DNA from 3 places in the Actinophytocola sediminis genome. Region 3 is predicted to be linked to each of the others. Evidence: riboswitches for the same ligand, from Rfam matches in the RefSeq annotation. Region 3 holds a riboswitch; each other region holds the start of a gene.
What was found. A riboswitch is a leader RNA that binds a small molecule or an ion and turns the genes downstream of it on or off. The one in region 3 is predicted to bind cobalamin.
Positions count from the first base shown of each region.

Region 1 (10,147 bases), on a different contig from region 3:
TCGCCGGCGGCGTCCCCGACAGCCTGGTCGACGCGATCGCCGCGGCCGGGCTGCTGCCCTCACGCACCCACGAGCTGGTCCGCAACATCCTCGTCTCGCCGCTCACCGGCCTGGTCGGCGGCCGGGTCGACCTGCGGCCGGTCGTGCGGGCGCTGGACGAGGCGCTGCTGGCCGACCCCGCGCTGGCCGTGCTCGGCGGCCGGTTCCTGTTCGTCCTCGACGACGGCCGGGGCGACCTGGCCGGGCGGGACCTCGACCTCGGGCTGGTCGCGGTGGACGCGACCAGGGTGCAGCTGCGGGCCGGCGCGGCGGGCTGGGGACCGGTCGTGCCGGTCGACCGGGCCGCGGCGGAACTGGTCGACCTCGCCCGCGCGTTCGCACGGTCGCGCGGCACGGGGCCGAGCGCCTGCTGGCACGTCGACGAACTGCCCGACCCGACGGTCGTGCTCGGTGCCCGCGCGGCCCGCGACCCGGCGACCGAGGTCGAGTCCGCGCCGCCAGCGCCCGGCCGGCACGGGCCGGTCGAGGTGCTGGCCGTGCCGGCCGGGCTGGTCCGCCGCCCGCTGGCCGAACAGCTGACCGGTGCCGCCGGCCTGGTCGTCACCCCCTGGCGCAGCATCGTGGTGGAGGAGTCCGTATGACCGCTGGGTTCACCGCGCCGACGCCGCGCTACGACTACGTCCGGGACGGCGCGGCGATCTACGCCGAGTCCTTCGCCACCATCCGCGCCGAGACCGACCTGGCCCACCTGCCGGCCGACGCGGAGAAGGTCGCGGTGCGGATGGTGCACGCCACCGGCCAGACCGACCTGCCGGCCGCACTGGTGATCCACCCCGCGCTGGTCTCCTCGGCCCGCGCCGCGCTGCTGGCGGGCGCGCCGATCCTCACCGACGCGCACATGGTGGCCTCCGGGGTCACCCGCGCCCGGCTGCCACGCGCCAACGACGTCCGCTGCCTGCTGCGCGACGAGCGGGTGCCGGAGCTGGCCCGGGTGCTCGGCACGACCCGCAGCGCCGCCGCGGTGTCGCTGTGGGGCGAGTTGCTCGCCGGCTCGGTCGTCGCGATCGGCAACGCGCCGACCGCGCTGTTCCACCTGCTGGAGTTACTGGCCGACGGCGCCGCCCCACCGGCCGCGATCGTCGGCGTGCCGGTCGGTTTCGTCGGCGCGGCCGAGTCCAAACAGGCACTCGCGTCGTTCGCGGCCGACCACGGGATCGACGTGCCGTTCCTGACCGTCCACGGCCGGCGCGGCGGCTCGGCGCTGGCCGCCGCCGCGCTCAACGCACTCGCCAGGGAGCGGGAGTGACCGGGCGGCTCTACGGCGTCGGGCTCGGTCCCGGCGACCCCGAACTGGTCACCGTCAAGGCCGCCAGGATCATCGAGCACGCCGAGGTCATCGCCTACCACCAGGGGCCGAGGAAGCGCTCCAACGCGCGCCGCATCGCCGACCCCTACGTCCGCGCCGGGGTGATCGAGGAGCTGCTGGAGTACCCGGTCACCACGGGCATCACCGACCACCCCGGCGGCTACGCCGGTGCCATGGCCGACTTCTACGAGCACTGCGCCAAGCGCCTGGCCGCCCATCTGAGCGCGGGGCGGGACGTGGTCGTGCTGGCCGAGGGCGATCCGCTGTTCTACGGCTCGTACATGTACGTGCACGACCGGCTCAGCGAGCACTTCGAGACCGAGGTGGTGCCGGGCGTGCCCGCGTTCACGGCCGCGACCGCCGTGCTGGGCACCCCGCTGGCCAGGCAGACCGACGTGCTCACCGTGCTGCCGGGGACGTTGCCCCGACCCGAGTTGGCCCGCAGGCTGGCCGACACCGACGCGGCGATCATCATGAAGCTGGGCAGGACCTTCCCCGAGGTGCGGGCCGCGCTGGTGGAGGCCGACCGGCTCGACGACGCCTGGTACGTCGAACGCGCGTCGATGGCCGAGGAACGGTGGCTGCCGGTCGCCGAGGTCTCGCCGGCCGACGTGCCGTACTTCTCGTTGATCGTGGTGCCCGGCGACACGCACACCGCCGAGGCTCCATCGCCGGCACCCGTGCCGGCCGGCGCCGAGCTGGTGGTCGTCGGCCTCGGCCCCGGTGCCGACGAGTGGCTCACCCCGGAGGCCGCGGCGGTGCTCGCCGAGGTGGACCACGTCGTCGGCTACGCCCCCTATGTCGACCGGGTGCCGCAGCGGGCGGGGCTGCGTCGGCACGCCTCGGGCAACACCGTGGAGCTGGACCGGGCCAGGTTCGCGCTCGACCTGGCCGTTGGTGGGGCGCGGGTGGCCGTGGTGTCCGGTGGGGACGCCGGGGTGTTCGGCATGGCGTCGGCGGTGTTCGAGGCGGCCGAGGATCCGGCCTACGCGGCGGTGCACGTCCGCGTCGTGCCCGGGGTCAGCGCGGTGCAGGCCGCGGCGGCGCGGGCGGGGGCGCCGATCGGCGCGGACTTCGCCGTGCTGAGCCTGTCCGACCGGCTCAAGCCGTGGTCGGTGATCGAACGCCGCATCCGGGCGGTGGCCGAGGCCGACCTGGTGCTGGCGGTGTACAACCCGCGTTCCCGCGCGCGGCCGACGCAGGTCGGTGAGCTGCGCGAGATCCTGTTGGCCCACCGCGATCCGGGCACCGTGGTCGTGGTCGCGCGGGACGTCGGCCGGGCGGGCGAGTCGCTGACGATGACCACGCTCGCCGAGCTGGACCCGGAGTCGGTCGACATGCGGTGTCTGCTGATCATCGGCGCGAGCAGCACGCGGGTCAGCGCGGCCGGCCGGGCGTGGACTCCGCGCTATGTCCGGGACTGACGTTCCCTCGCCGGGTCGTAGAGGTAGGACTCGGCGCCCGCCACGCCGGTGCCGAGCGCGGGGCCGACCATGATCACCGCGGCCTGCCGGAGCGCGGCGGCCTCGACCTGGTCGGCGATGTCGGCGAGGGTGCCGCGCAGTACCAGCTCGGCCGGCTGGGAGACGTTGGCGACCACCACGGCCGGGCAGTCCGGCCCGTAGTGGGCCACCAGTTCCTCGGCCAGGATCCGGGTGCGGGTGATCGCCAGGTGCAGCACCATGGTCGCGCCGGTGGCGGCGAACGCGGCCAGGGTCTCGCCCGAGGGCATCGCGGTCGACCTGGCGCGGGTCCTGGTGAGCACGACCGACTGGGCCACCGCCGGCACGGTCAGCTCGTGTCCGATCCGCGCCGCCGCGGCGGCGTAGGCCGGCACGCCCGGGGTCACGTCCCACGGCACGCCGGCCGCGTCGAGCCGCCGGGTCTGCTCGTAGAGCGCCGAGTACACCGACGGGTCGCCGGAGCACAGGCGCACCACGCGCAGTCCCGCCCGCTGGGAGGTGACCAGGTCGGCCACGATCTGGTCGAGATCGAGGTGCTGGGTGTCGACCAGCCGGGCGTCGGCGCGGCAGTGCCCGAGCACCGCGCGGTCGAGGTAGGTGCCCGGGTAGAGGCAGACATCGGCCGCCCGCAACAACTCCACCGCCCGCAGCGTCAACAGATCCGCGGCTCCCGGCCCGGCGCCGACGAAACGCACCAGGGTCATGGTTTGGTCGCCGTCCACTGGGTCACCGTACGGGCTGGTGTCCAGCCGGTGAGTCCGCCGAGGGGTGCGGCGTGCTCGACCGCGATCCGGGTCAGCTCCCCGCCGCGCTCGCCGTACGCGCGAGCGAGCACCGCCTCGGTCTCCACCGTGACCCCGTGCACGACCAGCCGCCCGCCCGGCGGCAGCGCCGACCAACAGGCGTCCAGCACACCCGGGATCGTCGCGCCGCCGCCGACGAACACCGCGTCCGGAGTGGACAGTCCGGCCAGCGCATCCGGCGCCGCACCGGTGACCACCGCGAGGCCCGGCACCCCGAGCCGGCCGGCGTTGCGCGCGATCCGTTCGGCGCGCACGGCGTCCCGTTCCACCGCCACGGCCCGGCAGGTGGCGTGCGCGCGCAGCCATTCGATCGCGACCGACCCCGCGCCGGCACCGACGTCCCACAGCAGCTGTCCCGGCTGGGGCGCGAGCCTGGCCAACGCGACCGCCCGCAGGTCCCGCTTGGTGAGCTGACCGTCGTGCTCGAACGCGTCGTCCGGCAGGCCCGCGAGCAGCCCATGTGCCGGCCCACCGACGCACTCGATCGCCAGCACGTGCAGCGCGGGCGCGTCCCCGGTCCAGTCGGCCGCGTCGACCTGGCGCACCGACTCGTCGTCCCCGCCGAGGTCGGCCAGCACGGTCAGCCCGCTCGCCCCGAAACCGCGCTCGGTCAGCGCCCGCGCGACCAGCGCGGGGGTGTGCTTGTCCTGGGACAGCACGAGAATCCGTCGCCCCGGCGCGAGGTGGCGCACCACCGTGCCCGGCTCACGGACGACCTCGACCGTCTCGGCCGGCCAGCCGAGCCGGGCGCGGGCGAGCGCCACCGAGGACACCGCCGGCACCACGACCACCGACTCCAGGCCGAGCAGGTTCAGCAGCGTCGTCCCGATGCCCGCGACCAACGGGTCACCCGACGCGAGCGCCACCACCGGCCCGTCCCCGGTCAACTCGGCGAGCAGTCCGGGCAGCCGCTCGCGCAGCGGCGAGGGCCACGCCACGCGCCGCTGACCGGCGATGTCGGGCAGCAGCCCGAGCTGGCGCGGCGCGCCGAGCACCACCCCGGCCGCCCGCACCAACTCCCTTGCCGGCTCCGCCAGCGCCCGCCAGCCGTCCGCGCCGATGCCAACCACGTGCACCATCACGGCAGGTCACAGTACGTCAGGCCCGTTGGTGGTGACCCAGGAGTTATGCTGCGATCACCAGGCCCGAGGTGCCCGCGCCGCGCTGACCGCGCGGCCGGGAGAATCGGGAAGCCGGTGAGAATCCGGCACAGGGCCCGCTGCGGTGACCCGGACGTCGATCCGGGAAGTCCGAAGACCGGCCTCGGCGCCTGCCGACGGGCGTGATCCCGCGCCCGTCCACCGGTTGGCACTGAGCGCGGGAGCCCCGAATGCCACAGCAGTACCCCTTGTCGGCCGTCGTCGGCGCCGACGACCTCGTCCTCGCCCTCCTGCTCGCCGCGGTCGCCCCCGAGGTCGGTGGGGTGCTCGTGCGCGGCGAGAAGGGCACCGCGAAGACCACCGCCGTCCGCGCGCTGGCCGCGGTCCTGCCGCCGGTCGACGTGATCGCCGACGACCGGTTCGCCACCGATCCGCTTGACCCGACGCCGCTGTCGCCCGACGGTCCGTTCCCAGCCGACGCCAGGGTGGAGACCCGGCCGGTGCGGCTGGTCGAGCTGCCCGTCGGCGCGACCGAGGACCGGGTGCTCGGCTCGCTGCACCTGCAGCGCGCGCTGGCCGAGGGCGTCGCCGAGTACGAACCGGGCCTGCTGGCCCGCGCGCACCGCGGCATCCTGTACGTGGACGAGGTCAACCTGCTGCACGACCACCTGGTCGACGTGCTGCTTGACGCGGCGGCCACCGGCCGGGTCAGCATCGAGCGCGACGGCGTCTCGGTCGCGCACGCCGCGCGGTTCGTGCTGATCGGCACGATGAACCCCGAGGAGGGCGAGCTGCGGCCGCAGCTGTTGGACCGCTTCGGCCTCACCGTCGAGGTGGCCGCCTCCCGCGATCCCCGAGTACGCGCCAGGGTGGTGCGCTCGCGCCTGCGGTACGACGCGGACCCCGACGGCTTCGTCGCCGGGTTCGCGGCCGAGGAAACCCTGACCCGGGAACGGATCGTGGCCGCCCGCGCGCTGCTGCCGACCGTCGAGCTGACCGAGGCGACCCTGCTGCGCATCGCCGAGGTCTGCGCCGCGTTCGAGGTCGACGGGATGCGCGCGGACATCGTCATGGCCAGAACCGCCGCCGCGCACGCCGCGCTGGCCGGCCGCACCACGATCACCGCCGAGGACCTCAAGGTCGCCGCCCGGCTCGCGCTGCCCCATCGGCGCCGGCGCAACCCGTTCGACGCGCCAGGACTCGACGAGGACCAGCTCGACCAGCTGCTCGACGAACCAGCGCCCGAGCCGGAACCCGACCCGCCGGCCGGCGGCGACGATCCTGGCGACCGGGACATCCCGCCACCGACCGATGCCGATGGCCCGGCCGGCAACGGGCAGTCCGCGCCGTCGACCACCGCCCCGGTCGGCGAGCCCTACCGGGCCCGGCTGTTCACCGTCCCCGGTGTCGGCGGCGACGAGGCCGGCCGGCGGTCCACCGCCCGTACCGACACCGGCGGCCGGGTCGGCGCGCAACGCCCCGCCGGCCCCACCGGCACCCTGCACCTGCTGGAGACCCTGCGCGCGGCGGCCCGCCACCAACACCGGCGCGGCCGGCGCACCGGCCGGCTGCTGCTGGCCGCCGAGGACCTGCGCGTGCCGATCAAGGAGGGGCGCGAGTCCAACCAGGTGCTGTTCTGCGTCGACGCGTCCGGCTCGATGGCGGCCAGCCGCCGGATGCGCGAGGTCAAGACCGCCATCCTGTCCTTGCTCACCGACGCCTACCAGCGCCGGGACAAGGTCGGCCTGGTCACCTTCCGCGGCGGCGGCGCCGAGCTCGTGCTGCCGCCGACCGGGTCGGTCGAGGTGGCGGTCACCCGGCTGCGGGAGCTGGCCGCCGGCGGGCGCACCCCGCTGGCCGAGGCGCTCACCCGGGTCGCCGAGGTGGTCCGGGTCGAGGCGATCCGCGACCCGCGCCGCCGCCCGCTGCTCGTGCTGGTCACCGACGGCCGCGCCACCCACGGGCCGGACGCGCTCGGCCGCGCCCACCGGGCCGCGGCGGCGCTCGGCCGTACCGGGCTCTCGTCGGTGGTCGTGGACTGCGAGACCGGCCGGTTCCGGATGGGCCTGGCACGCAGGCTGGCCGAGCTGCTCGGCGCCGTGCACGTGCCGGTCGGTGAGGTCAACGCCGCCGCGCTGACCACCGCCGCGCGGGCCGCCTGATGGCACAGGGACAGCCGCCCGTCGTCCCCGAGGACGGGCTGACCACCAGGCAACGCCGCAACCGCCCGCTGCTGATCGTGCACACCGGTGACGGCAAGGGAAAGTCCACCGCCGCCTACGGGTTGGCGTTGCGCGGCTGGAACCAGGGCTGGGACATCGGCGTGTTCCAGTTCGTCAAGTCGGCGAAGTGGCGCATCGGCGAGCAGACCGTGCTGGAGCGGCTCGCCGTCCTGCACACCGAGACCGGCGAGGGCGGCCCGGTCGAGTGGCACAAGATGGGCGCCGGCTGGTCCTGGTCACGCAAGGAGGGCAGCGAGGAGGACCACGCCGCGGCGGCGGCCGAGGGCTGGGCCGAGGTCAAACGCCGCCTCGGCGAGGAACGTCACGACCTGTATGTCCTCGACGAGTTCACCTACCCCATCCAGTGGGGCTGGGTCGACCTGGCCGACGTGGTGGACACCCTGGCGGCCAGGTCCGGCCACCAGCACGTGGTGCTCACCGGCCGGCGGGCCGACCCACAGCTGGTCGAGCTCGCCGACCTGGTCACCGAGATGACCGTGGTCAAACATCCCTTCCAGACCGGACAGAAGGGCCAGCGGGGCATCGAGTGGTGAGCCGGCCACTGCCCAGGATCGTCGTGGCCGCACCGGCTTCCGGGCACGGCAAGACCACGGTCGCGACCGGCATCATGGCGGCGTTGCGCCGGCGCGGGCACGTCGTCAGTGGACACAAGGTCGGCCCCGACTACATCGACCCCGGCTACCACGAGTTGGCCACCGGCCGCCCCGGCCGCAACCTCGACCCGTTCCTGGTCGGCGAGCACCGGCTCGCACCGCTGCTGTCCCACGGCGCGGCCGGCGCGGACGTGGCGGTGATCGAGGGCGTGATGGGCCTGTACGACGGCAGGCTCGGCACCGGCGGCTTCGCCTCCACCGCACACGTCGCCGAGGTCACCGCGAGTCCGATCGTGCTCGTGGTGGACGTGTCCCACGCGGCCAGGTCGATCGCGGCCGTGGTGCACGGCATGCGGACCTTCGACCCGGCGGTGCGCATCGTCGGCGTGGTGCTGAACAAGGCGGGCTCGCCCCGGCACGCCGCCGAGGTGCTCGACGCGTTGGCCGGCACCGGGCTGCCCGTCCTCGGGGTGCTGCACCGGGATGACGGCGTCGTCGTGCCGTCCCGCCACCTGGGACTGGTGCCGGCGGCCGAGCGGCCGGACGCGGTCGCCGCGCTGGACCTGCTCGCCGACCGGACCGAGGCCAACCTCGACCTCGACGGACTGCTCACACTCGCGCGCGCCGCACCGAACGTGCCGGCGGCACCGTGGGACCCGGCCGCCGAGGTCACCCCGGTCGGCGATCGACGACCGCTGGTGGCCATGGCGGGCGGGCGCGCCTTCACGTTCCGGTACGCCGAGACCGAGGAACTGTTGCGCGCGGCGGGCTGCGCGGTCACCACGTTCGACCCGCTCACCGACGACCGGCTGCCCGCCGGCACCAGCGGCCTCTATCTCGGCGGCGGGTTCCCCGAGGTCCACGTCGGCGAGCTGTCCGGCAACACGAGGCTGCGCAAGGAACTGCGCGACGCGATCGGATCGGGCATGCCGACCGTGGCGGAGTGCGCCGGGCTGCTCTACCTGTGCCGCACCCTCGACGGCAGGCCGATGGTCGGCGCACTGGCGGCCGACGCCGCGATGACCCCACGACTCACCCTCGGCTACCGCGACGCGGTGGTGGCCGCCGACGGGCTCGCCGGCGCGGCCGGAACTCCCTTGCGTGGCCACGAGTTCCACCGCACGGCGGTCACTCGGGACGCCGGGGTCGACCCCGCGCTGTTCATCGAGGGCAGTCCACACGGGTTCGGCTCCGCCACGGTCACCGCGTCCTACCTCCACGTGCACTGGGCGGGCCATCCGGGCCTGGCCGAGCGGTTCGCCGCCGCCGTGCACGCGTTCGGCTGACCCCACGCGCCAACTGGAGGTACTGCCGCCACGTTGACCAGTGGTAACGTGAGTCGACCCTGGACAAGGAAGCCGGTGGGATTCCGGCACAGTCGCGCTACTGTGACACCAGTTCGGCCGTCGACCGACGGCCATGGCGGGTGGAGTCAGACCCGAGCCCAGGGATTGCCCAGCACACGGGACGCACATATCCCTGAGGAGGCACCACATGAGCCAGTCAGTTCCCGTCACGCCGGAAGTCCGGATCCCCACGATTCCACTCGGCCAGATCGCCCCGTGGGCGGTCCTGTTCGGTGTGCTCGCCTTGATCGCGCTGTTCTTCGTCAGCGCCGACCAGGGCGCGGTCAACGTCTTCGCCGGCAACGCGATCCACGAGTGGGTCCACGACGGCCGGCACCTGCTCGGCTTCCCCTGCCACTGAGCGGAACCGAGCACCCATGACCGCACGCAACTTTCTCATCCGTGGTCTCCTCGCCGGACTCGTCGCCGGCCTGATCACGTTCCTGGTCGCCAACGTCTTCGGCGAACCCTCCATCGACGCGGCGATCGCGATCGAGGAGGCGGGCGCCGAGGAACAACCCGCGCACACCCACGGCGAGGAGGAAGGCACCGAGGTCACCAGGACCACGCAGAAGACGTTCGGCCTTGGCACCGCGACCCTCGCGGTCGGGGTCGCCCTCGGTGGTCTGGTCGCGCTGGTGGCCGCCGCCATGGTCGGCCGGATCCGCAGGCTGACGCCGACACAGTCGACCGCGCTGGCCGCGCTGGTCGGGTTCGTGTCGGTGGCGCTGGTGCCGTTCCTGAAGTATCCGGCCGCTCCGCCCGCGGTCGGCAACGAGGACACCCTCGGCTCGCGCACCGGCCACTACTTCCTCTATCTGCTCATCTCGGTGGTCGCCGCCGCGCTCGCGGTCGCGCTCGGCCGTTACCTGAGCGAGCGGCTGCGGATCGTCGAGGCGGTCACGCTGGCCGTGGTCGCGTACCTGGTGGTCGTGGTCGGGGTCGGGTACCTGTTGCCGACGGTCAACGAGATCGGCGAGTTCCCCGGCCACACATTGTGGGAGTTCCGACGCGCGTCGCTCGTCACACTCACGACACTGTGGACAGTCATCGGCGTGGTGCTCACCGCGCTCATCGGCAGGCTGTACGAACGGGAGGTGCTGGCGGCCGAGCGGCGGGACCTCGCGGCCAGCCTCTGACCACAGTGGTCAGCCGCGAGCCAGCACCCAGTCGGCCGCGTCGGCGGGATCGCTGACCGTCGGCACGCCGCCGGGACTCTCCCGGCGGCGCACG
Region 1 is NZ_BAAGXS010000043.1:85,343-95,489, reverse strand. It holds gene ACYVIP_RS26140 (sulfite reductase subunit beta) at 1-641, shown strand, start outside; gene ACYVIP_RS26135 (precorrin-8X methylmutase) at 638-1,306, shown strand; gene ACYVIP_RS26130 (precorrin-2 C(20)-methyltransferase) at 1,303-2,790, shown strand; gene ACYVIP_RS26125 (cobalt-precorrin-4/precorrin-4 C(11)-methyltransferase) at 2,775-3,533, opposite strand; gene cbiE (precorrin-6y C5,15-methyltransferase (decarboxylating) subunit CbiE) at 3,530-4,711, opposite strand; cobalamin riboswitch at 4,764-4,912, shown strand; gene ACYVIP_RS26115 (VWA domain-containing protein) at 4,963-6,894, shown strand; gene cobO (cob(I)yrinic acid a,c-diamide adenosyltransferase) at 6,894-7,508, shown strand; gene ACYVIP_RS26105 (cobyrinate a,c-diamide synthase) at 7,505-8,854, shown strand; gene ACYVIP_RS26100 (CbtB domain-containing protein) at 9,063-9,275, shown strand; gene ACYVIP_RS26095 (CbtA family protein) at 9,292-10,053, shown strand; gene ACYVIP_RS26090 (cobalt-precorrin-6A reductase) at 10,063-10,147, opposite strand, start outside.
Region 1: another riboswitch for cobalamin. It lies ahead of ACYVIP_RS26115 (VWA domain-containing protein); the one in region 3 lies ahead of ACYVIP_RS11615 (ribonucleoside-diphosphate reductase subunit alpha).

Region 2 (8,404 bases), on a different contig from region 3:
ACCGGGTCGTGGGTGACCATGATGATCGTCTGGCCGCCGTTGGCCAGGCCGCGCAGCAGCGTGAGCACCTCGCGGGCGCTGCGGATGTCCAGCGCGCCGGTCGGCTCGTCGGCGAAGACGACGTCGGGGTCGGTGATCAGCGCCCGCGCCACGGCGACGCGCTGCTGCTGCCCGCCGGAGAGCTGGTCCGGCCGGTGTCCGGCGCGCTGGCCGAGACCGACGTTCCGCAGCAGGGCCGAGGTGCGCCGAGGGTCGGTGCGCCGCCCGTCCAGCCGCAGTGGCAGCTCGACGTTCTCTCCCGCGGTGAGCGCGGGCAGCAGGTTGAACGACTGGAACACGAACCCGACCCGGCGGCGGCGCAGCCGCGCGAGCTCGACCGGGCCGGCCTGGGTGAGGTCGCGGTCGTCCAGCTCGACCAGCCCCGAGGTCGGGCGCTGTAGCCCCGCCGCGCAGTGCAGCAGGGTCGTCTTGCCGGAGCCGGACGGCCCCATGATCGCGACGAAGGACCCCCGGCCCACGTCGAGGTCGATGCCGCGCAGGGCGTGCACCGGGCCGGCATCGCTCGGGTACTGGCAGGTCAGCCCACGGATCCGCAGGACTGGCTTGGTGTTCATGACAGGACTCCCCTCGATATGTATGTTCGTTTGAAACGAACGTTTACATGATACGGTACCCGTCATGGGTCATCGGGAGAACCTGCTCACCGCCGCACGGGAGTGTCTGCTGCACAACGGCTACGCGCGGACGACCGTGCGCGAGCTGGTCGCGGCGTCCGGCGCCAACCAGGCGTCGATCAACTACCACTTCGGCTCGAAGGACCAGCTGCTCACGCAGGCGATCTACGACCTGAACGAGGAGTGGGGCCGCCACCTGTTCGCCGCGCTCGAGGACGCCGAGGGAGCGCGGGAACAGGCGGCGCGGGTCGCCAGGTGGCAGCGCATCATCGAGTCGATCCAGAAGAACCGCGAGCTGTGGTTCGTCAACTTCGAGACGGTCGCGGTCCTCCAGCACAACGACAAGATCCGCGAGATGAACGCCTCGGCGCAGCGCACCGCGCGGGTCGCCCTGGCGCACGCCTTCGGTGGCCTCGGCCAGGACGCGGACCCGGCGGAGGTGCACGCCGTTGGCGCGCACTACTACTCACTGCTGGTCGGCGTCGCGCTGCAGTGGTTGACCGATGCCGACGAGGCGCCGACCGCCGAGGAGATCGTCCGCGCCGACCGCGGCTGACCAGGTCACCACATGATCCTGTCGTGCACCAGCCGCAACTGCTCGCGCATGGTGGCCACGCCGGGCAGGTCGATGCCGGCGAACGCCTTGACCAGCGCGGCGTCGGTGATGGCGAGGACCAGGTGGTTGACCCCGGTCGAGGCGATCTCCGTCCTGATCTTGGCCAGGCACTCCTCCGGGGTGCCGGCCACGGACAGCTTGTCGGCCAGCTCCGGCGGGGTGAGCTCGAACGCACGGTCCACCCGGCCCTCCCCCACCGCGGCGATGATCTCGGTCAGCGACGCGGGATCCACGTCGTTGCGCGCCAACTGCTCGGCCGGCATCGACGACGCGTACAGGCCGACCATCGCCCTGGCGGCGTCCTTGGCCGCCCGCGAGTCCTCGCCCGTGGCGAACACGACCCACGCGCCGAGGTCCAACGACGACACGTCGCGGCCGGCGCGCTCGGCGCCGATCCGCACGTTCTCCACCATGTACTCGTAGGCGCGCCTGGTGTAGCTCAGCGCATGGTGCACGCCGTCGGTCAGCTCCCCCGCCGCCTGGAACGACTTCGGGCCGCGCATCGCGCCCAGCTTGACCGGAACGTGCCGCTGGACCGGCCGGGCGAAGGTGAACAGCCCGTCATAGCGGTAGAACTCGCCATCGTGGCTGATCGCCCCCTCGTCGAGCAGGGTGCGCACCACGGTGTGCGCCTCCTTGAGGCGGGACAACGGTTTCGTCCGCGCCCAGTCGATGCCGTACTGCGCGAGCAGCCCGAAGTTCCCCGACCCGAGCACACATTCGGCGCGGCCCCCGGTGAGCTCGTCGAGGGTGGCGGTCGCCTGGGCGATCAACGACGGCTCCCGCAACGTCACCGCGGACACGCTCGGACCGAACCGGATGTTGGTCGTCTTGTCCGCCGCCGCGGCGAACAACAGCCAGAGATCCTTGTGCCAGGTCTCGTCCGCCGCATAGCAGGCGTAGAACCCGAGTTCGTCGGCGAGCTTGATGGACTCGATCGTGTCGTCGAGCGGGTAATCAGGCAACAGCACGAAACTGAACCGCATGATTCTCCTCCCAGAACAGTCGACCAGCCCAGTGTGGCTCCCCGCCGGTGACTACCGGAAGGTCACGCGCGATCGCCGAGAGCCACGATGTGGTCCGGCAGCCGCTCGTCGTCGCCGTACATGAAGTGGTTGCTCATCCGCTCCGAGAACCGGCTCGCCTCGGTCGTGCGGCCGACCGCCTCCGCCACCTGACGGACCAGCATCGGGGACGCGCCGCAACACACGCCGAGGTAGTTGACGTCCAGGTCGTGCGCCTCGGTCGCGAAGGCGCCCAGCTCGTACCTGTTGGCGGACAGCGGATCGAGCGCGGTGGGGAACGTGCGACCGTGCGGGGAGGGGACGCGTGCCCGGTCGTCGGTCAGGTTGAAGAACGTCGGCTCCTCGACGGTGGTCCGGTACGGCACGGGCAAGGCACCGACGTGACAGGACACCGCCGCCCGGATCTCCTTGAGCCACGGCAACATCGTGTCCGGCCCGCGGAAGCAGTTCATGCCGACGACGTCCGCGCCTGCCTGCTCGAGTCGCTGGCAGGTCTCCACGATCCCGACGCCGTCGGCCAGTTCGTTCAGTGCCATCGGCGCGATGGTGAGCACCACCGGCAGGCCGGTCGACGCCGCCACCTCCAGCGCCGCCAACGCCTCGCCCGCGTAGTAGAACGTCTCGCCGATGATCAGGTCGGCGCCGCCGTCAACGGCCCAGCCAACCATCTCCTCGAACATGGCACGCACCTCGGCCTGCCGGCCGGTGTCCGCCGGGTCCCACACGTTCGTGTTGGAGATGTTGCCCGCCATCAGGTCCCCGGGTCGCGCGTCGGCGACCTCGCGGGCGATCCCCAGTGCCGCGCGGTTCAGCGGCTCGAGCAGATCCTCCTTGCCGATGACCCGCATCTTCTCCCGATGCCCGTTGTAGGTGAATGCCTCCACCACATCGGAGCCGGCTCGTTGGAAGTCGACATGCAGGGCGCGCAGCGCGTCGGGGTGTTCCAGCGCCACCTCGGGCACGAACTCCCCGGCGGTGAGATAACCCCGTCTCTCCAGCTCGAAAAGAAATCCCTCGGCGCAGATCACCGGGCCGGCATTGAGGCGTTCGGTCAGGTCGTTGGTCGACATTGTGCGGCTCCATCGCTCGTGGATCGGCTACGTGCGCGCCGCAGACGGTCTCCTGACTTCCGGATGTCGGCTTTCCTCGCCTTCCCAGGACATGTCCCAGTGGCGTCATGAGGTTCGCTATCCGGTCACAGTGGCGAGGACCGCGCTGGATTCACACCAGACTTCCCGTTTTCTGCCGCGCGTCGAACACGCTATCCACCTGCCACAGGATGGTCAATTGTTTCATATTATGGAACCGGTGCAGTCACTTCTCGTGCCGGAGCAGATAGATGTCCAGTAGCCAGCCGGCCTCGTGTTTCGCGGCGGTGCGGGCGGTTGTTATCGCGGGCAGGACATCGGCGAGTTGGCCGGCGGCGAGTCGTTCGCTCGGGGTGCCGAGATTGGCGCCCCACCAGATGTGCCAGCCGGCCGGGTCGACGGCGCGTAGTTCCTCCAACGAGCGGCTGAGCAGGACCGCGATGTTGGGCTGTCGCTGCCGGATCGCCTCGACAAGACGGCGGCCGGTGGTGATGTGCAGCGGTTCGCCGATGCCGTGCGGCACGATGCGGTGGCGGGCGGCGAGCGCGGACAGGCTCGACACGCCCGGCACGACCTCCAGCCGGGCGCCGACGGTGTCGGCGACGCGGGCCAGCACGCGGATCGTCGAGTCGTAGAGGGCCGGGTCGCCCCAGACGAGGAAGCCCGCGTCGCCGTCGTGGTCGGCCAGCGCGGCGGCGTAGCGGGCGGCGCGGGCCGCGTGCCAGTCGGCGACCGCGTGTGCGTAGTCCGCCGCCGTGCGGTCCCGCTCGGCGTCCTCGACGACCACGATCGTCGGGTCGCCGCGCACGTGGCGGCCAAGCAGCGCTGTTCTGGCGGCGGCCAGCGGGTCGCCGTCCGGGCGCTGTTTCTCGGTCACCACGAAGAAGTCGACCTCGTTCATCGCCAGGACCGCCTCGACGGTGAGCTGGTCGGGACCGCCGGGGCCGACGCCGATGAGCACCACCCGTCGGCTCACGCGCCGTCCTCGAGGTCTCCCTCGACCGACAGGTAGACCGCCTGCAGCTGGGCCAGCACCTCCGGGTCGGGCTCGGCCCACAGCCCGCGGTCGGCCGCCTCGTGCAGTCGCTCCACGATGCCGCGCAGCGCCCACGGGTTGGCCTGGCGCATGAACTCCTGGTTGGTCTGGTCCAGGACGTACTCGCGGGCCAGCCGCTCGTACATCCAGTCGTGCACGACACCGGTGGTCGCGTCGAAGCCGAACAGGTAGTCCACGGTCGCGGCCAGCTCGAAGGCGCCCTTGTAGCCGTGCCGTTGCATCGCGCCGATCCAGCGCGGGTTCACCACCCGGGAGCGGAAGACGCGGTTGGTCTCCTCCTGCAGCGTGCGGGTGCGCACCGCGTCGGGGGACGTGGAGTCGCCGACGTAGGCCTTCGGGTCGGCGCCGGTCAACGCCCGGACCGTGGCGATCATGCCGCCGTGGTACTGGAAGTAGTCGTCGGAGTCGGCGATGTCGTGCTCGCGGGTGTCGATGTTCTTCGCGGCGACCTGGATGCGGCGGTAGTTCGCGCGCATGTCCTCGGCCGCCGGCCGGCCGTCGAGCCCCCGGCCGTAGGCGAAGCCGCCCCAGGCGGTGTAGACCTCGGCCAGGTCGGCGTCGTCGCGCCAGGTGCCGGACTCGACGGCCTGCAGGATGCCGGCGCCGTAGGAGCCGGGGGCCGAGCCGAAGATCCGCGCGGTGGCCCGGCGTTCGTCGCCGTGCTCGGCGAGGTCGGCGTGCACGTGGGCGCGGACGAAGTTCTGCTCGGCCGGTTCGTCCAGCGCGGCGACCAGCCGGACCGCGTCGTCGAGCATGCCGACCACGTGCGGGAAGGCGTCGCGGAAGAAGCCGGAGACCCGCACGGTCACGTCGATCCGCGGTCGGCCCAACTCGGCCAATGGCAGCACCGCCAGCTCCCGCACCCGCCGGGAGGCCTCGTCCCAGACCGGCCGGACACCAAGCAGGGCAAGGACTTCGGCGATGTCGTCGCCGGAGGTGCGCATGGCCGAGGTGCCCCACACCGACAGGCCGACCGACTTGGGGTACTCGCCGGTCTCGTCCAGGTAGCGGGCCAGCAGCGAGTCGGCCATCGCGACACCGGTCTCGTAGGCGAGCCGGGAGGGCACCGAGCGGGGGTCGACGGTGTAGAAGTTGCGGCCGGTCGGCAGCACGTTGACCAGACCGCGCAGGGGCGAGCCGGACGGGCCGGCCGGGACGTACCCGCCGTCGAGCGCGTGCAGCACCGCGTCGAGCTCGTCGGTGGTGCGGTTCAGCCGGGGCACCACCTCGGTGGCGGCGAACGCCAGCACCCGGACGACCTCGGGGTCCTCGTGCAGTCCGGTCGCCGCGGCCGGGTCCCAGCCCGCCGCCTCCATCGCCTCGACGAGCGCGCGGGCCTTGGCCTCGACGGTGTCCACGGCACCGGTCTGCTCGGCGCCCTCCTTGAGGCCGAGCGCGGTGCGCAGGCCCGGCACCGCGGCGGTCTCGCCGCCCCAGATCTGTTGGGCGCGCAGGATCGCGAGCACCAGGTCCACCCGCGCGGCCCCGGCGGGTGCCTGGCCGAGGATGTGCAGCCCGTCGCGGATCTGGGCGTCCTTGACCTCACACAGCCAGCCGTCGACGTGCAGGATGAAGTCGTCGAACTCGGTGTCGTCCGGGCGGTCGTCCAGGCCGAGGTCGCGGTGCATGTGCGCGGCCTGCATGAGGGTCCAGATCTCGGCGCGGATCGCGGGCAGCTTGGCCGGGTCCATCGCCGCGATGTTCGCGTGCTCGTCGAGGAGTTGCTCCAGCCGGGCGATGTCGCCGTAGCTCTCCGCCCTGGCCATCGGCGGCACCAGGTGGTCGACGATCGTGGCGTGCGCGCGGCGTTTGGCCTGCGCGCCCTCGCCGGGATCGTTGACCAGGAACGGATACACCAGCGGCAGGTTGCCGATGGCCGCGTCGCTGGCACAGGCGGCGGACAGCGCGGCGTTCTTGCCGGGCAACCATTCCATCGAGCCGTGCTTGCCGAGGTGCACGACGGCGTGCGCGCCGAAACCATGCTCCAGCCAGCGGTAGGCGGCCAGGTAGTGGTGTGATGGCGCCAGGTCCGGGTCGTGGTAGATCGCGACCGGGTTCTCGCCGAACCCGCGCGGCGGCTGGATCAGCAGCACGATGTTGCCCGACCGGATGGTGGCGAGCACGATCTCGTTGGCGTCGTTGACGAACAGCGCGCCCGGCGCCGGTCCCCAGGCCTCGGTGACCGACTCCCGCAGGGCGGGGTCCAGCGCGGCGAACCAGCGCGTGTAGTCCCCCGCCGGGATGCGCACGTGCGCGTCGGTGAGCTGGCCCTGGGTGAGCCATTCCTCGTCCTGTCCGCCGGCCGCGATCAGCGCGTGGATGAGCGCGTTGCCCGCCTCGGTGTCGTCGGCGAGGTCGATGGCCGGCAGGTCGCCGATGTCGTACCCGGCGGCCCGCATTCGGCGCAGCAGCCGCACGGTCGACACTGGAGTGTCCAGGCCGACCGCGTTGCCGACCCGGCTGTGCTTGGTCGGGTAGGCCGAGAGCATCAGCGCGATCCGCCGCTGCCCCACCGGGGTGTGCCGCAGCCGGGCGTGCGCGACCGCGATGCCGGCCACGCGGGCACAGCGCTCGGGATCGGCGACATAGCGCGGCAGGCCGTCGATGTCGGTTTCCTTGAACGAGAACGGCGCGGTGATGATCCGGCCGTCGAACTCGGGGATCGCGATCTGGCTCGCGGAGTCCAGCGGGGTGACGCCCTCGTCGGCGGCCAGCCACTCGGCCCGGCTGGAGGTCAGGCACAGGCCCTGCAGGATCGGGATGTCCAGCGCGCGGATCCGCGCCACGTCCCAGGCCTCGTCGTCCCCACCCGCGCTCACCCCGGCCGGGGTGCTGCCGCCGGCGGCGAGCACAGTGACCACCAGCGCGTCCAGGGTGCCGAGCGCGGTGTACAGCTCGTCGGGCGCCGAGCGCAGCGACACGGAGAACACCGGCACGCCGACCGCATCGCCGGTGGCGTCGACCGCGTCGGCGAGCGCGTGCGCGAAGTCGGTGTTCCCGCTGGTCTCGTGTGCCCGGTAGTAGAGGATGCCGATCCGGGGCAGTTCGCCGGCGGGGATCGCGCGGTCGGCGAAGCCCCACGCCGGCACGGTGACCGGCGGCTCGAAGCCCTCGCCGGTGAGCAGCACGGTGTCGGAGAGGAAGGCGTGCAGCTGGGCCAGGTTGGCCGGCCCACCCTCGGCGAGGTAGCGGTGCGCGTCGGCCGCGATGCCGGCCGGCACCGTGGACAGGCGCATCAGCTCCGCGTCCGGGGTCTGCTCGCCGCCGAGCACCACCAGCGGCACGGCGCTGTCCCGCAGGATGGCGAAGCCGTCGCGCCAGGACTCGGGGGTGCCGAGCAGCCGCACGACGACCACCTGGGCGCCGTCGACGACCGAGGCCAGGTCGGCGAGGTCGAGCCGGGCGGGGTTGGCCCAGCGGTAGTCGGCGGCCGACGCCCGCGCGGACAGCAGGTCGGTGTCGGACGTGGACAGCAACGCGACAGTGGGCGTGACACTGGGCATGCGGTTCCTCCTGGCGGGGTTCGCGCCCCGCGTGGCAGGTGGTGGCCGCGGTCAGTGTCTGGCTGCCCGGCTGGTGTCAGCCGGTGCACAGTGGCGGAACCGCCCCGGAGTCACACCGGGTTCCTGAGTCCGCGACCGGCGGACACGCTCCACCCTAACCGCTGGCGAGCACACAGTCGCCGCAGTACCCGCCGCCGGGGATCCGGTAGTAGAGGCAGCAGGAGGACCGGACGAACTCGCCGGCCAGCTCACCGGTGCCCGCGAGCGGGCCGGCGAGCAGGGCGGCACCGTGCTCGCGCGCGGCCGGGGCGAGGTCGGGACGGGCGCGGCCGATCATGCGGGCCGCGCCGAACACGGCGGAGGTGATGTTGCCGGACAGGATCTGCCGGGACAGGGAGTACCGCTGCGCCAACACCTCCGCGAGCGGCGTCAGCACGTCGG
Region 2 is NZ_BAAGXS010000043.1:96,098-104,501, reverse strand. It holds gene ACYVIP_RS26175 (ABC transporter ATP-binding protein) at 1-614, opposite strand, end outside; gene ACYVIP_RS26170 (TetR/AcrR family transcriptional regulator) at 679-1,230, shown strand; gene ACYVIP_RS26165 (LLM class flavin-dependent oxidoreductase) at 1,236-2,276, opposite strand; gene ACYVIP_RS26160 (homocysteine S-methyltransferase family protein) at 2,339-3,385, opposite strand; cobalamin riboswitch at 3,411-3,600, opposite strand; gene cobF (precorrin-6A synthase (deacetylating)) at 3,630-4,379, opposite strand; gene cobN (cobaltochelatase subunit CobN) at 4,376-7,963, opposite strand; gene ACYVIP_RS26145 ((2Fe-2S)-binding protein) at 8,118-8,404, opposite strand, start outside.
Region 2: another riboswitch for cobalamin. It lies ahead of ACYVIP_RS26160 (homocysteine S-methyltransferase family protein); the one in region 3 lies ahead of ACYVIP_RS11615 (ribonucleoside-diphosphate reductase subunit alpha).

Region 3 (10,147 bases):
GCCGCCAGGTCCGCTACGCCCTGGCCGACGCGCACCTGGCCCGCGCGTTGCGCGAGCTGGTGCAGGTCGTGCTCGCGGTCGACCCCGACGAACCCTGCGTCGAGGACGCTCGATGAACCCGGACGCCGGCCGACTCGAACTGTCGCCAGTGGACAGTTGCTGTTCCCCCACCGGCGCGGTCGATCCCCGCCGGACCGTGCTCACCCGACGGGTCCGGCTGTTGGTGGCCGCGACGATCATCTACAACGTGATCGAGGCGATCGTCGCGATCACGGCGGGCACGATCGCGTCGTCGACCGCGTTGGTCGGGTTCGGGTTGGACTCGGTGATCGAGGTCGCGTCGGCGACGGCGGTGGCCTGGCAGTTCGCCGGCAAGGATCCGGCGGCCAGGGAGCGGACGGCGTTGCGGGTCATCGCCGTCTCGTTCTTCGCGCTCGCGGGCTATGTCACGGTCGAGTCGGTGCGCGCGCTGGTCGGTGCGGACGCCGCCGAGCATTCCACGGTCGGGATCGTGCTGGCGGCGGTGTCGTTGTCGGTGATGCCGTTCCTGTCCTACGCCCAGCGGCGCGCCGGCCGGGAGCTCGGGTCGGCCAGCGCGGTCGCGGACTCGAAGCAGACCCTGTTGTGCACCTACCTTTCCGGGGTCCTGTTGGTCGGACTGGTGCTCAACAGCCAACTCGGCTGGTCGTGGGCCGACCCGCTGGTGGCGCTGGTCATCGCCGCCGTCGCGGTCCGCGAGGGCCGCCGGGCCTGGCGCGGCGAGCACTGCTGCTGACCGGGATGGCGACCGTCATCATCGTCACCGGGCCGCCGGCGACCGGAAAGTCCACCCTGGCCCGTGAACTCGCCGTCCACATGAGACTTCCGGTGTTCGGCAAGGACCGCGTCAAGGAGACGTTGTTCGACACGCTGGGCTGGTCGGATCGCGCGTGGTCCCAACAACTCGGCGCGGCCGCCATCGCGGTCCTCTACGCCCAGCTCGCCGACACCCTTGGCGCGGGCGCCTCCTGCATCGCCGAGTCGACCTTCCGGCGCGGGCAGGCGAGCCAGGACTTCCACCGGGTGCTCGCCGACACCGGCGCCAACGCCGTCCAACTCCAGTGCGTCACCGACGGCCCGACCCTCCTGCGCCGCTTCACCGACCGAGCCGCCAGCGAACGCCACCCCGGCCACCGCGACGAACACAACATCGCCGAGTTCCGCGCGGAACTACTCGCCGGCCGCTACGAACCACTCGACATCCCGGGCCCGGTACTGACCGTCGACACCACCGACTTCCAGAACCTGCCCCTCACCGACCTCATCGCCCAACTCACCGCACAGATGACCCGCACAGCCAGGTAGTCAGCTCATCGCTGTTCTGACTGCAGTGAAGGGTCCCTTCGCTGCACGGGACGCAGCGAAGGGACCCTTCGCTGCGGTTGACCGGGATCCACGTGCCGGGGACCGGTCCCGGCAGCACGGGTTTATACCCAACGGGCTCGTCTACCGGAAGGAGGGAACCATGCGGGGCAAGAACTGGTAATCCTCGAGCGTAAGGGATTTCTGTCTGGCACAGAAAGGAGATCGCTTATGCGGAACAAGAGCTGGTGACCGATGCCCGGTGCCCGGCCACGGCGACCGCCGCGGCGAGCACGGCACCGACCGACCCGGCGATCGCGACGGCGGTCGCCGGGTCCCACAAGTCGGCGAGCATGCCGCCCACGAGCACCGCAACCCCTTGCCCGGCAACGATTCCGGACGCGGCCACGCCGACCGCCCTGCCCCGGTCGGTGTCCGGCGTCGCCCGGATGAAGTCCGCCTGGGTCTGGAGCAGGTAGGCCGTGCTGAACGCGCCGGACAGCCCCCACAGCACGACCGTGACCGGCAGGCCAGGCCGGAACAGCGTCAGCACCAACGGGATGCCGGCGGCCACCGCGAGCACCCCGGTCAACCGACTCCTGACCCGACTCGGCACGAACCGGGTGAACAGCCAGGCCCCGAGCACGCTGCCCAGCGGATCGGCCGCCATCAGCACCCCGACCGCCGCCGCGCCGAGGCCGAGTTGGTCCGCGTACGGCGCGGCCAGCCCTTCTGGCACGACATACCAGCCGACCAGCCAGGCGAGCAGCACCAGTGCCCGTCGCCGAGGGTCGGTGGCGATCGAGGCGAGCACGGCGGCGGTGCCAGAACCCTTGTCGGTACGCGCCGCGCCGGGCCGTGGCCGATCGGCCACCCCGAACCGGATCAGCATGGCCGACAGCACGAACGTCAACGCGTTCGCCAGCAACGCCACCGGCGGGCTCAGCACCGCGACGAGCACTCCGCCACCGGCGAACCCCACCAACTGTGCGCTCTGGCTCGTGATCTGGCGGACCGCCAGGCCACGTTCGTAGAGCTCCCCCGGCAACACCTCGGGCAACAACGCCCCCTGCGCCGCGGCGAACGGCGACCCGAGAAACACCACGACGACCAACAACCCGCACACCACCCACAAGGGCAACGCGGGCACCGCCATGACCGCCACCAGCACCGCCCGCAGAAGATCGGCGACGACCATGACCTCCCGCCGCCGGAAGCGGTCTGCCAGCCACGACAGCACCAGCCCACCCAGCAACGCCGGCAGGAACGTCAGCGCGTAGGTCACCGCCGCCCAGACCGCGGACCCGGTACGCCCGTACACGAGCACCGCGAGCGCGACCCGCGCCAACTGGTCCCCCGCGATGGACGCCAGCTCGGCGAGCCACAGGTACCGGAACTCCCGCACCCGCAGTGCTTCCCCCACCCCTCCGGCCATCGCATGATTCTCACAGGGCTACCCGGGACCGGTCCGCACGCGGCAAACCATCATGCCGTCGCGATCAGCACGGTGGCGGCCGCGGCGGCGATCAGGCCGGCGGCCTGGCTGCGCGTGAGTCGCTCGCCGAGCACGGTGATGCCGAGCAGCACGGGAATGCCGGGGTACAGCGACGACAGGACGACGGCGATCGCGACCAGCTCGGTCCTGGTGGCATACAGGTAACAGACGAGCGCGAACCCGGCCAACGCACCGGCGACACCGGCGGCGACATCACCGCCGACGCGATGCGCGCCATCGGGCACCACGGTGTCCCGGCGCATGGCCGTGCTCGCCACCGCGACGGCGATGATCGACACGACTCGCCCGGCGACGACGGGCCAGATGCCCGATTCCGGTCCGGCCTGGGCGAGGGCGAGGTACTGCGCCGCGATGCCGACGCTGGCGATCAGCCCGTCCCCGACCCCCCGCCCGTCACCCGCTCTCCCACGCGACACCCACCACAGGGCGGGCAACGCGAGCGCGATCCCGACCCAGGCCAGCGGCGCCGGCCGCTCACCGAGCACCGCCACGCCGACCAGCACGGGCAGGGTGACACCACCGATCGCGCTGGTCGGGACGACGATGCTCACCGCACCGCGGCTCATGCCCCGGAACAGGAACATCATCGCGAGCCCGGTCCCGACGCCGGACAGCCCGCCCCACACCACGTCCGCGAAAGCCGGCACGCGCACGGACACGAACGGCGCCACGCACGCCATCGACACCAGGCCGCCGAGCTGCCCGAACAGCGCGACGCGCACAAACGAGCCGCGCCGGGACAACACCCCACCGAGGAAGTCGGACAGGCCGTAGCTCACCGCCGAGGCGAGCGCGAACAGCGCACCCACCGGCTCAGCCGTCGCGCTCGGCCTGCCCGACCGGGCAGGTCGCGTTCGTGGTGCAACCCGCCCGATCGCACAACCGGCACAGCAGCTCCGCGCTGCCGACCTCGGTGTGCAGGCGCGCCAACAACTTGGCGAGGAGGCCGGCCAGGACGTCCTGCTCGTCCGGGTCGAGCACGGACACGAGGTCGCGCAACGGCTGCTCGCGGGCCGCGAGCAGCCGGGACGCGACCCGCCGCCCCGCCGGGGTCGGACTCACCCGCACTTCCCGGCCGGCCCCCGGTCGCCGTCGCACCAGCCCCTTCGCGGTCAACGAGTCGACCATGCGGGCCGCGGCGGGTTGGCTCAGGCCGATCCGCCTGCCCAGCTCGGTCACGCTCAACCCCGGCGTGGTCACGAGCACGACCAGCCCGGCTGCCCCGCTGGCACTGGTGCCGCTCGCCTGGGTCGCGCCGGCGAGCGCGAGGTCGGTCACGGCCAGCGCGGTCGCCCCGAGGAGGTTCGCGGTTCGGCGTTCGTCATGCATGAGTTATGCATAACACGGCGGGTCAACCCAGACCGAACGTGAACGTCTTCTTGAAGTTGTCCTTGGTTGAGTTGAACACCTCCTTGGCCTTGTCGGTAACCGCCTCGTAGGCGCCCGGGGCCTTGTCCACCACGGTCGCACCGGCTCCCTTGACGGCGTCGTAGACGTCACCGCCGTACTGGTCCACCACCACGTAGGTCACCGCGCCGGCGACCAGACCGGCCGCGAGCGGGGCCACGGCCACCACGACCGGCGCACCGACCAGTACGGGCGCCGCCGCGGCCACCGCGCTGGTCGCCGCGCTGGTCGCCGCGCTGGTCGCCGCGGTGGCGGCGAACAGTCCGGCGCCGTTGGCCGCCGTGCTGACGACGATGTTCTTCACCGACGGGTCTTTCGCGATGTCGAGGCCGAGGCCGGCGGCGGTGATCACCAGACCGACCCTCGGCACGCTCTTGACCACCGCGGCGACCGGACCGGTGCCCGGGGCCATGGGGTTGCCGACGGTGATGGTCATCCCGTGCGCGAGTTGGGCCGGCAGGCCGCCGGCGGCGAACCTGCCCGCCGCCACGGCGGTGTCGTGCGCGGCGGCATGCGACGCGGCCGTGCTGAGCTGGGCGGCGGCGTCGGTCACCGACGTGAAGCGGCTGCCGACCGCCGTCCCGACAGCGGTCGCCGCGATGCCCAGCAGGCTGATCGAGCCGAAGATCTCGCCGGGGATGGCGCCGAAGAAGTCGCGCAGCGTGGTCTGGGACGCCAACTCCAGCTCACCGGCCTCGGTGACGGTCCGCGTGCATTCCCCGTACGCCTTGATCTTGGCGGCGTAGTCGGCGGCGGCGGCCTGTGCGGCGGTGACCGCGCTCTGCTCGGCGGCGGTCGGGCAGCGGTCGCCTGGCAACGGTGCGGCCGCCGGCGGCGGGCCGCCGGGGTCGAGGATGTGCGTCGCGGTGAGGGTCAGCCCGGCGGCCGCGGCCACCTCGCGCGCCTGTGCCATGCGGCTCTTCACGGTGTCCAGGTCGGCGGCGTGCCGGTCCAGCGCGGCGGCGGACTCGACGTGCCGCGCGGCGATGCGGTCGACATCGCCGACCGCGCTGACCACTCGTGTCTGGAAGGCATCGGCCGCCGAGCCGGTCCAGCCGGACTCCGAGATCCCCGCCGCCTCGCGGGCGGCACTGCCCGCGTCGAAGGTGGCCCGGGACAGCTCCCGCACCCAGCCCGCCGTCGCGCGCAGACTGCCGGGGTCACCCTTCACCCACGTGTCGAGCGGCATCAGGACCTCCCCGCGTACGCGTTGGCCTCGGTCTGGTCTCGCTGCTGGTACTCGCGCAGCGTGTTGTCCACCTCGGCGCGGGCCCCCTGGAGACCGACGGCCACGGAATCGGTCGTGTTGCACAGCGACGCGAGGCCCATGGCGACCACGGCGGTGCAGTCGCCTGCCTGTGGCGGCGGCGGGGACGCGGGCACACCGTCCACTATGGACGCCGCCAGGGACAGCTTGGTCGACACGGTGGCCAGCACCGACGGCTCGACGTCGAAGTCGGTCATCCCGTCACCTCCGCGTCCCACACGACGAGGTCGGCCGAACACAGCGCCGCGCAGTCCTCGACGCGGTCGGCGTACACGCCTATCCAGGCCTGCGCCGCGCCACAGCAGCGCACCAGGTCCTCGATCGTTCGGTAGACCGGCAGCGCGAGCCGGTCGTCCTCCGTGCGCCGCAACTCGAACGCGATCTCGGTGTCGGTGGCCGTGCCCGGCACGAAGACCTGGCTGGTCGTGGAGTCGTCGCCGTCCCAGCCGAGCAGCCGGCCGTCGATCACCCCGGTGGAGAGTTCCCTCATGTCGCCTCCATGTGTTGGTATGCCGCCGATGGTGGGTCCTGCGAACACCGCCGGTCCACGGAGATCAGGCGAAATCCCAGCTCAGTACGGCTGCGCGGACGGACAACCAGTTGTCCGCGGACAACCGGAACCCGTCCTCGGCGGCCGGCGTCGAATCCGCGAAGCAGGGCCGGGCCAAGGAGTTTGTCCGTGAACGACAGAGCGCTGGTGAACCAGTCGGCGAGAAGCCCTGGCCGCCCCCAGGGCGATCTCAGGGGCACGTCGAGGCAGGCCAACGAGCTCGCGGTGTTCCTCCGGGACCTCACCAAGGACCACACGGTGCGCCAACTCGCGGTGCGCTACATGGGCGGGCGCACGGCGTGGAGCATGTACCGCTCCGGCGCACAGCTGATCCCGCTGCATCTGCTGGAGCAGGTGGTGCGCGACCGCACCCGCGACCAGGCCGGCCGCGAGCTACGGCTGACGCGGGCGCGCACGCTGCACGAGCAGGCGGCCGCGGCGCAGCCGGCGGCCGACCCCGTCGCGGTGCCCGAACTCCCACCGGAGGCCGAACCGGCGCCCACCCGCCGGTCGAGGCTGTGGCTGTCGCACGCGGCCGCGGCCGCGGTGGCCGTGGCGGCGACATTGCTGGTGGCGACCCCGGGGAACGGTCCGCGGCCAACGACCCCCGCCCCCGTCCCGCACATCGCGACCCAGTTGGTGGCGCTGACGCCGACCGGTGACGCGGTGCGGTCCTGGGACCCGGCGACGCGGCGGTGGACGACGATCGGCGCCCACGCCGCGTCGGTGCACGGCGGCGGCGCCGGGCTGTGGGCCATCTCGCCCGGTGTCGGGCACATCGCGCAGTACCACTCGCCGGGCAACTGGTCCTATACCGGTGAACGCCCGGCGGAGCTGGTGGTCGGGCAGGACCAGTTGCTCCGGCTCGCGCCGGACCGGGCCGCGGTCTGGGCGTGGGTGCCGCAGGACAAGTCCTGGCTGCTGGTCGGCGGACAGGCCAGGCACCTGTACGCGGGCCCGGCCGGCATCTTCGCCTCCAGCCCGAGCGGCACGGACCTGTTCCGCTACGAGGGCACTCCCGAGAACTGGACCTGGGTCACCGACACCCTGGATCCGCGGGACACCCTGGTCGTCGGCGGGGAGACGCTGTACCGGCTGACCGCGGGCCGCACGGAAGTGCAGGAATGGGACCAGGTCGACGGGCGGTGGCGCCGGATCGGCGGCGCCGCGAAGACGATCCGGGTGGGCGGCGCCGGTCTGGTCGCGATGGACGACGACGGCGGGGTGCGCGTCTACCGGGACAGCCCGAACGACTGGCGGCGCATCGGCGACGGCGCGGCTGACGTCGCGGTCGGCGCCGACCGGGTGTACCGGCTGGGCACCGACGGCGCGATCTCGGAGTGGTCGGCGAACACCTGGCACGACCTCGACGCCAGCGCACGGGCGATCACCGTCGTCGGCACGTGACCGACACGCCGACACAACATATGGGTGCCGGAAGAGTCGCGGACTCCATGTATTGTGCTCAGCGAGCTGGTTCGGACGTCCACGCCATGGGGCGTCCGTCGCAAGAGGGAACCCGGTGCGAGTCCGGGACTGCCCCGCAGCGGTGAACGGGAACGACCGCCGTCACGAAGCACTGGACGCGAGTCCGGGAAGCGACGGCCAGTAGACCACCGACTCCTGGCGCGTCGACGCGCCCGGGTTCGGCTGCCCGCGAGTCCGAAGACCTGCCAGCTCGCCTGCCCGCGCCGCGGGTGGGCGCGGTCTCCAGGCCCCGAGGGAGGGCGTGCGGACATCGGCGGTGCCGTTCACGGGCACCGCCATGGGTCCTCGCGTGTCCACTTCGGACTGGAACCGGTCGGATCGAGCTCACGAGGAGAGAGCTGTGACGACAAGCCAGGTCGGCATGCGGGAAGCCGACGACACCGAACGGCCGACGATGCGGGTACGCAAACGCGGCGGCGAGGTCGAGCACGTCGACCTCACCAAGATCGTGCGCGCCGTCGAGCGCTGCGCCACCGGTCTGTCCAATGTGGACCCAATGCGGGTCGCGACGAAGACCGTCAGCGGCCTGTACGACGGCGCGACCACCGTCGAGCTGGACCGCCTCTCGATCCAGACCGCGGCCGAGCTGGTGGCCGAGGAGCCCGCCTACTCCCGGCTCGCGGCGCGCCTGCTGGCGACCTTCGTCGACAAGGAGGTCCGCGGCAACGGCATCCACTCGTTCAGCCAGGCCATCGCGCTCGGCCACGAGCACGGGCTGATCGGCGACCAGACGGCGAGCTTCGTCACCACCCACGCGCGCAAGCTGGACGACGCGGTCGACCACGACGGCGATCTGCGGTTCGAGTACTTCGGGCTGCGCACGGTCCACGACCGCTATCTGTTGCGCCACCCCAACAGCCGCGCGGTCATCGAGCGCCCGCAGTACTGGCTGCTACGTGTCGCATGTGGACTGTCGGACACGCCGGCCGAGGCGATCCGGTTCTACCGGCTGATGTCCTCACTGGCGTATCTGCCCAGCTCACCGACGCTGTTCAACTCCGGCACCAGCCACACCCAGCTGTCATCCTGCTATCTGCTGGACTCGCCGCGCGACGAGCTGGAGTCGATCTACGAGCGTTACGGGCAGATCGCGCGACTGTCGAAGTTCGCCGGCGGCATCGGCGTGCAGTGGTCCAGGGTGCGCTCGCGGGGCGTGCTGATCCGGGGCACCAACGGGCATTCCAACGGCATCGTGCCCTGGCTGCGCACGCTGGACGCCTCGGTCGCCGCGGTCAACCAGGGCGGGCGGCGCAAGGGCGCGGCCTGCGTGTACCTCGAGACCTGGCACCCGGACATCGAGGAGTTCCTGGAACTGCGGGACAACACCGGCGAGGACGCGCGCCGCACGCACAACCTCAACATCGCCAACTGGATCCCCGACGAGTTCATGCGCCGGGTGGAGGCCGACGCCGACTGGTCACTGTTCGACCCGGACGAACTGCCGGAGCTGCCCGACCTGTGGGGTCCGGCCTTCGACGAGACCTACCGGGCCGCCGAGCGGGCCGGCCGCGCGGTGCGCACGGTGAAGGCGCGGGACCTGTACGCGAAGATGATGCGCACGCTCGCCCAGACCGGCAACGGCTGGATGACGTTCAAGGACACCGCGAACCGCACGTCCAACCAGACCGCCGACGCCGGCAACGTCATCCACCTTTCCAACCTGTGCACCGAGATCCTCGAGGTCACCGCCGACGAGGAGACCGCGGTGTGCAACCTCGGCTCGATCAACCTCGGCGCGCACCTGACCGGCACGGAGATCGACTGGGACCGGCTGCGGGAGACCGTGTTCACCGCGGTCACCTTCCTCGACCGGGTCATCGACATCAACTACTACCCCACCGAGCAGGCCGCCCGGGGCAACCCGCGCTGGCGGCCCGTCGGGCTGGGCGTGATGGGCCTGCAGGACGTGTTCTTCCGGCTGCGCCTGGCCTTCGACTCGCCCGAGGCCAAGGAGCTGTCCACCCGGCTGGCCGAGGACATCTACCTGACCGCGCTGGAGACCTCCGCCGAGCTGGCCGCCGCCGAGGGACCGCACCCCGCCTACGAGCAGACCCGGGCCGAGCAGGGCAGTCTGCAACCCGACCTGTGGGGCGTCGTCCCGACCCAGACCGAACGCTGGGCGGCGCTGCGGGACCGGATCGCCGAAACCGGGCTGCGGAACTCGTTGCTGATCGCCATCGCGCCGACGGCCACCATCGCGTCGATCGCCGGCTGCTTCGAGTGCATCGAGCCGCAGGTGTCCAATGTGTTCAAACGGGAGACGCTGTCCGGCGAGTTCCTTCAGATCAACTCCTATCTGGTGGCGGAGCTGAGGAAACACGGGCTGTGGACCGAGGACACCCGGGACCGGATCAAGCGTGCGGACGGCTCGGTGCAGGGCCTGAGCGCGCTGCCCGCCGAGTCAAGGGAACTGTTCCGCACCGCGTGGGAGCTGCCCCAGCGCGCGCTGATCGACCTCGCCGCCGCCAGAGGCCCCTACGTCGACCAGAGCCAGTCGCTGAACCTGTTCGTGGCCTCGCCGACGATCGGCAAACTGTCCTCAATGTACCGCCACGCCTGGAAGTCCGGGCTGAAGACC
Region 3 is NZ_BAAGXS010000018.1:277,069-287,215, reverse strand. It holds gene cmtR (Cd(II)/Pb(II)-sensing metalloregulatory transcriptional regulator CmtR) at 1-116, shown strand, start outside; gene ACYVIP_RS11660 (cation transporter) at 113-775, shown strand; gene ACYVIP_RS11655 (AAA family ATPase) at 781-1,344, shown strand; gene ACYVIP_RS11650 (MFS transporter) at 1,571-2,776, opposite strand; gene ACYVIP_RS11645 (EamA family transporter) at 2,827-3,666, opposite strand; gene ACYVIP_RS11640 (MarR family transcriptional regulator) at 3,671-4,186, opposite strand; gene ACYVIP_RS11635 (hypothetical protein) at 4,209-5,453, opposite strand; gene ACYVIP_RS11630 (hypothetical protein) at 5,453-5,728, opposite strand; gene ACYVIP_RS11625 (SAV_915 family protein) at 5,725-6,021, opposite strand; gene ACYVIP_RS11620 (hypothetical protein) at 6,211-7,488, shown strand; cobalamin riboswitch at 7,539-7,773, shown strand; gene ACYVIP_RS11615 (ribonucleoside-diphosphate reductase subunit alpha) at 7,910-10,147, shown strand, end outside.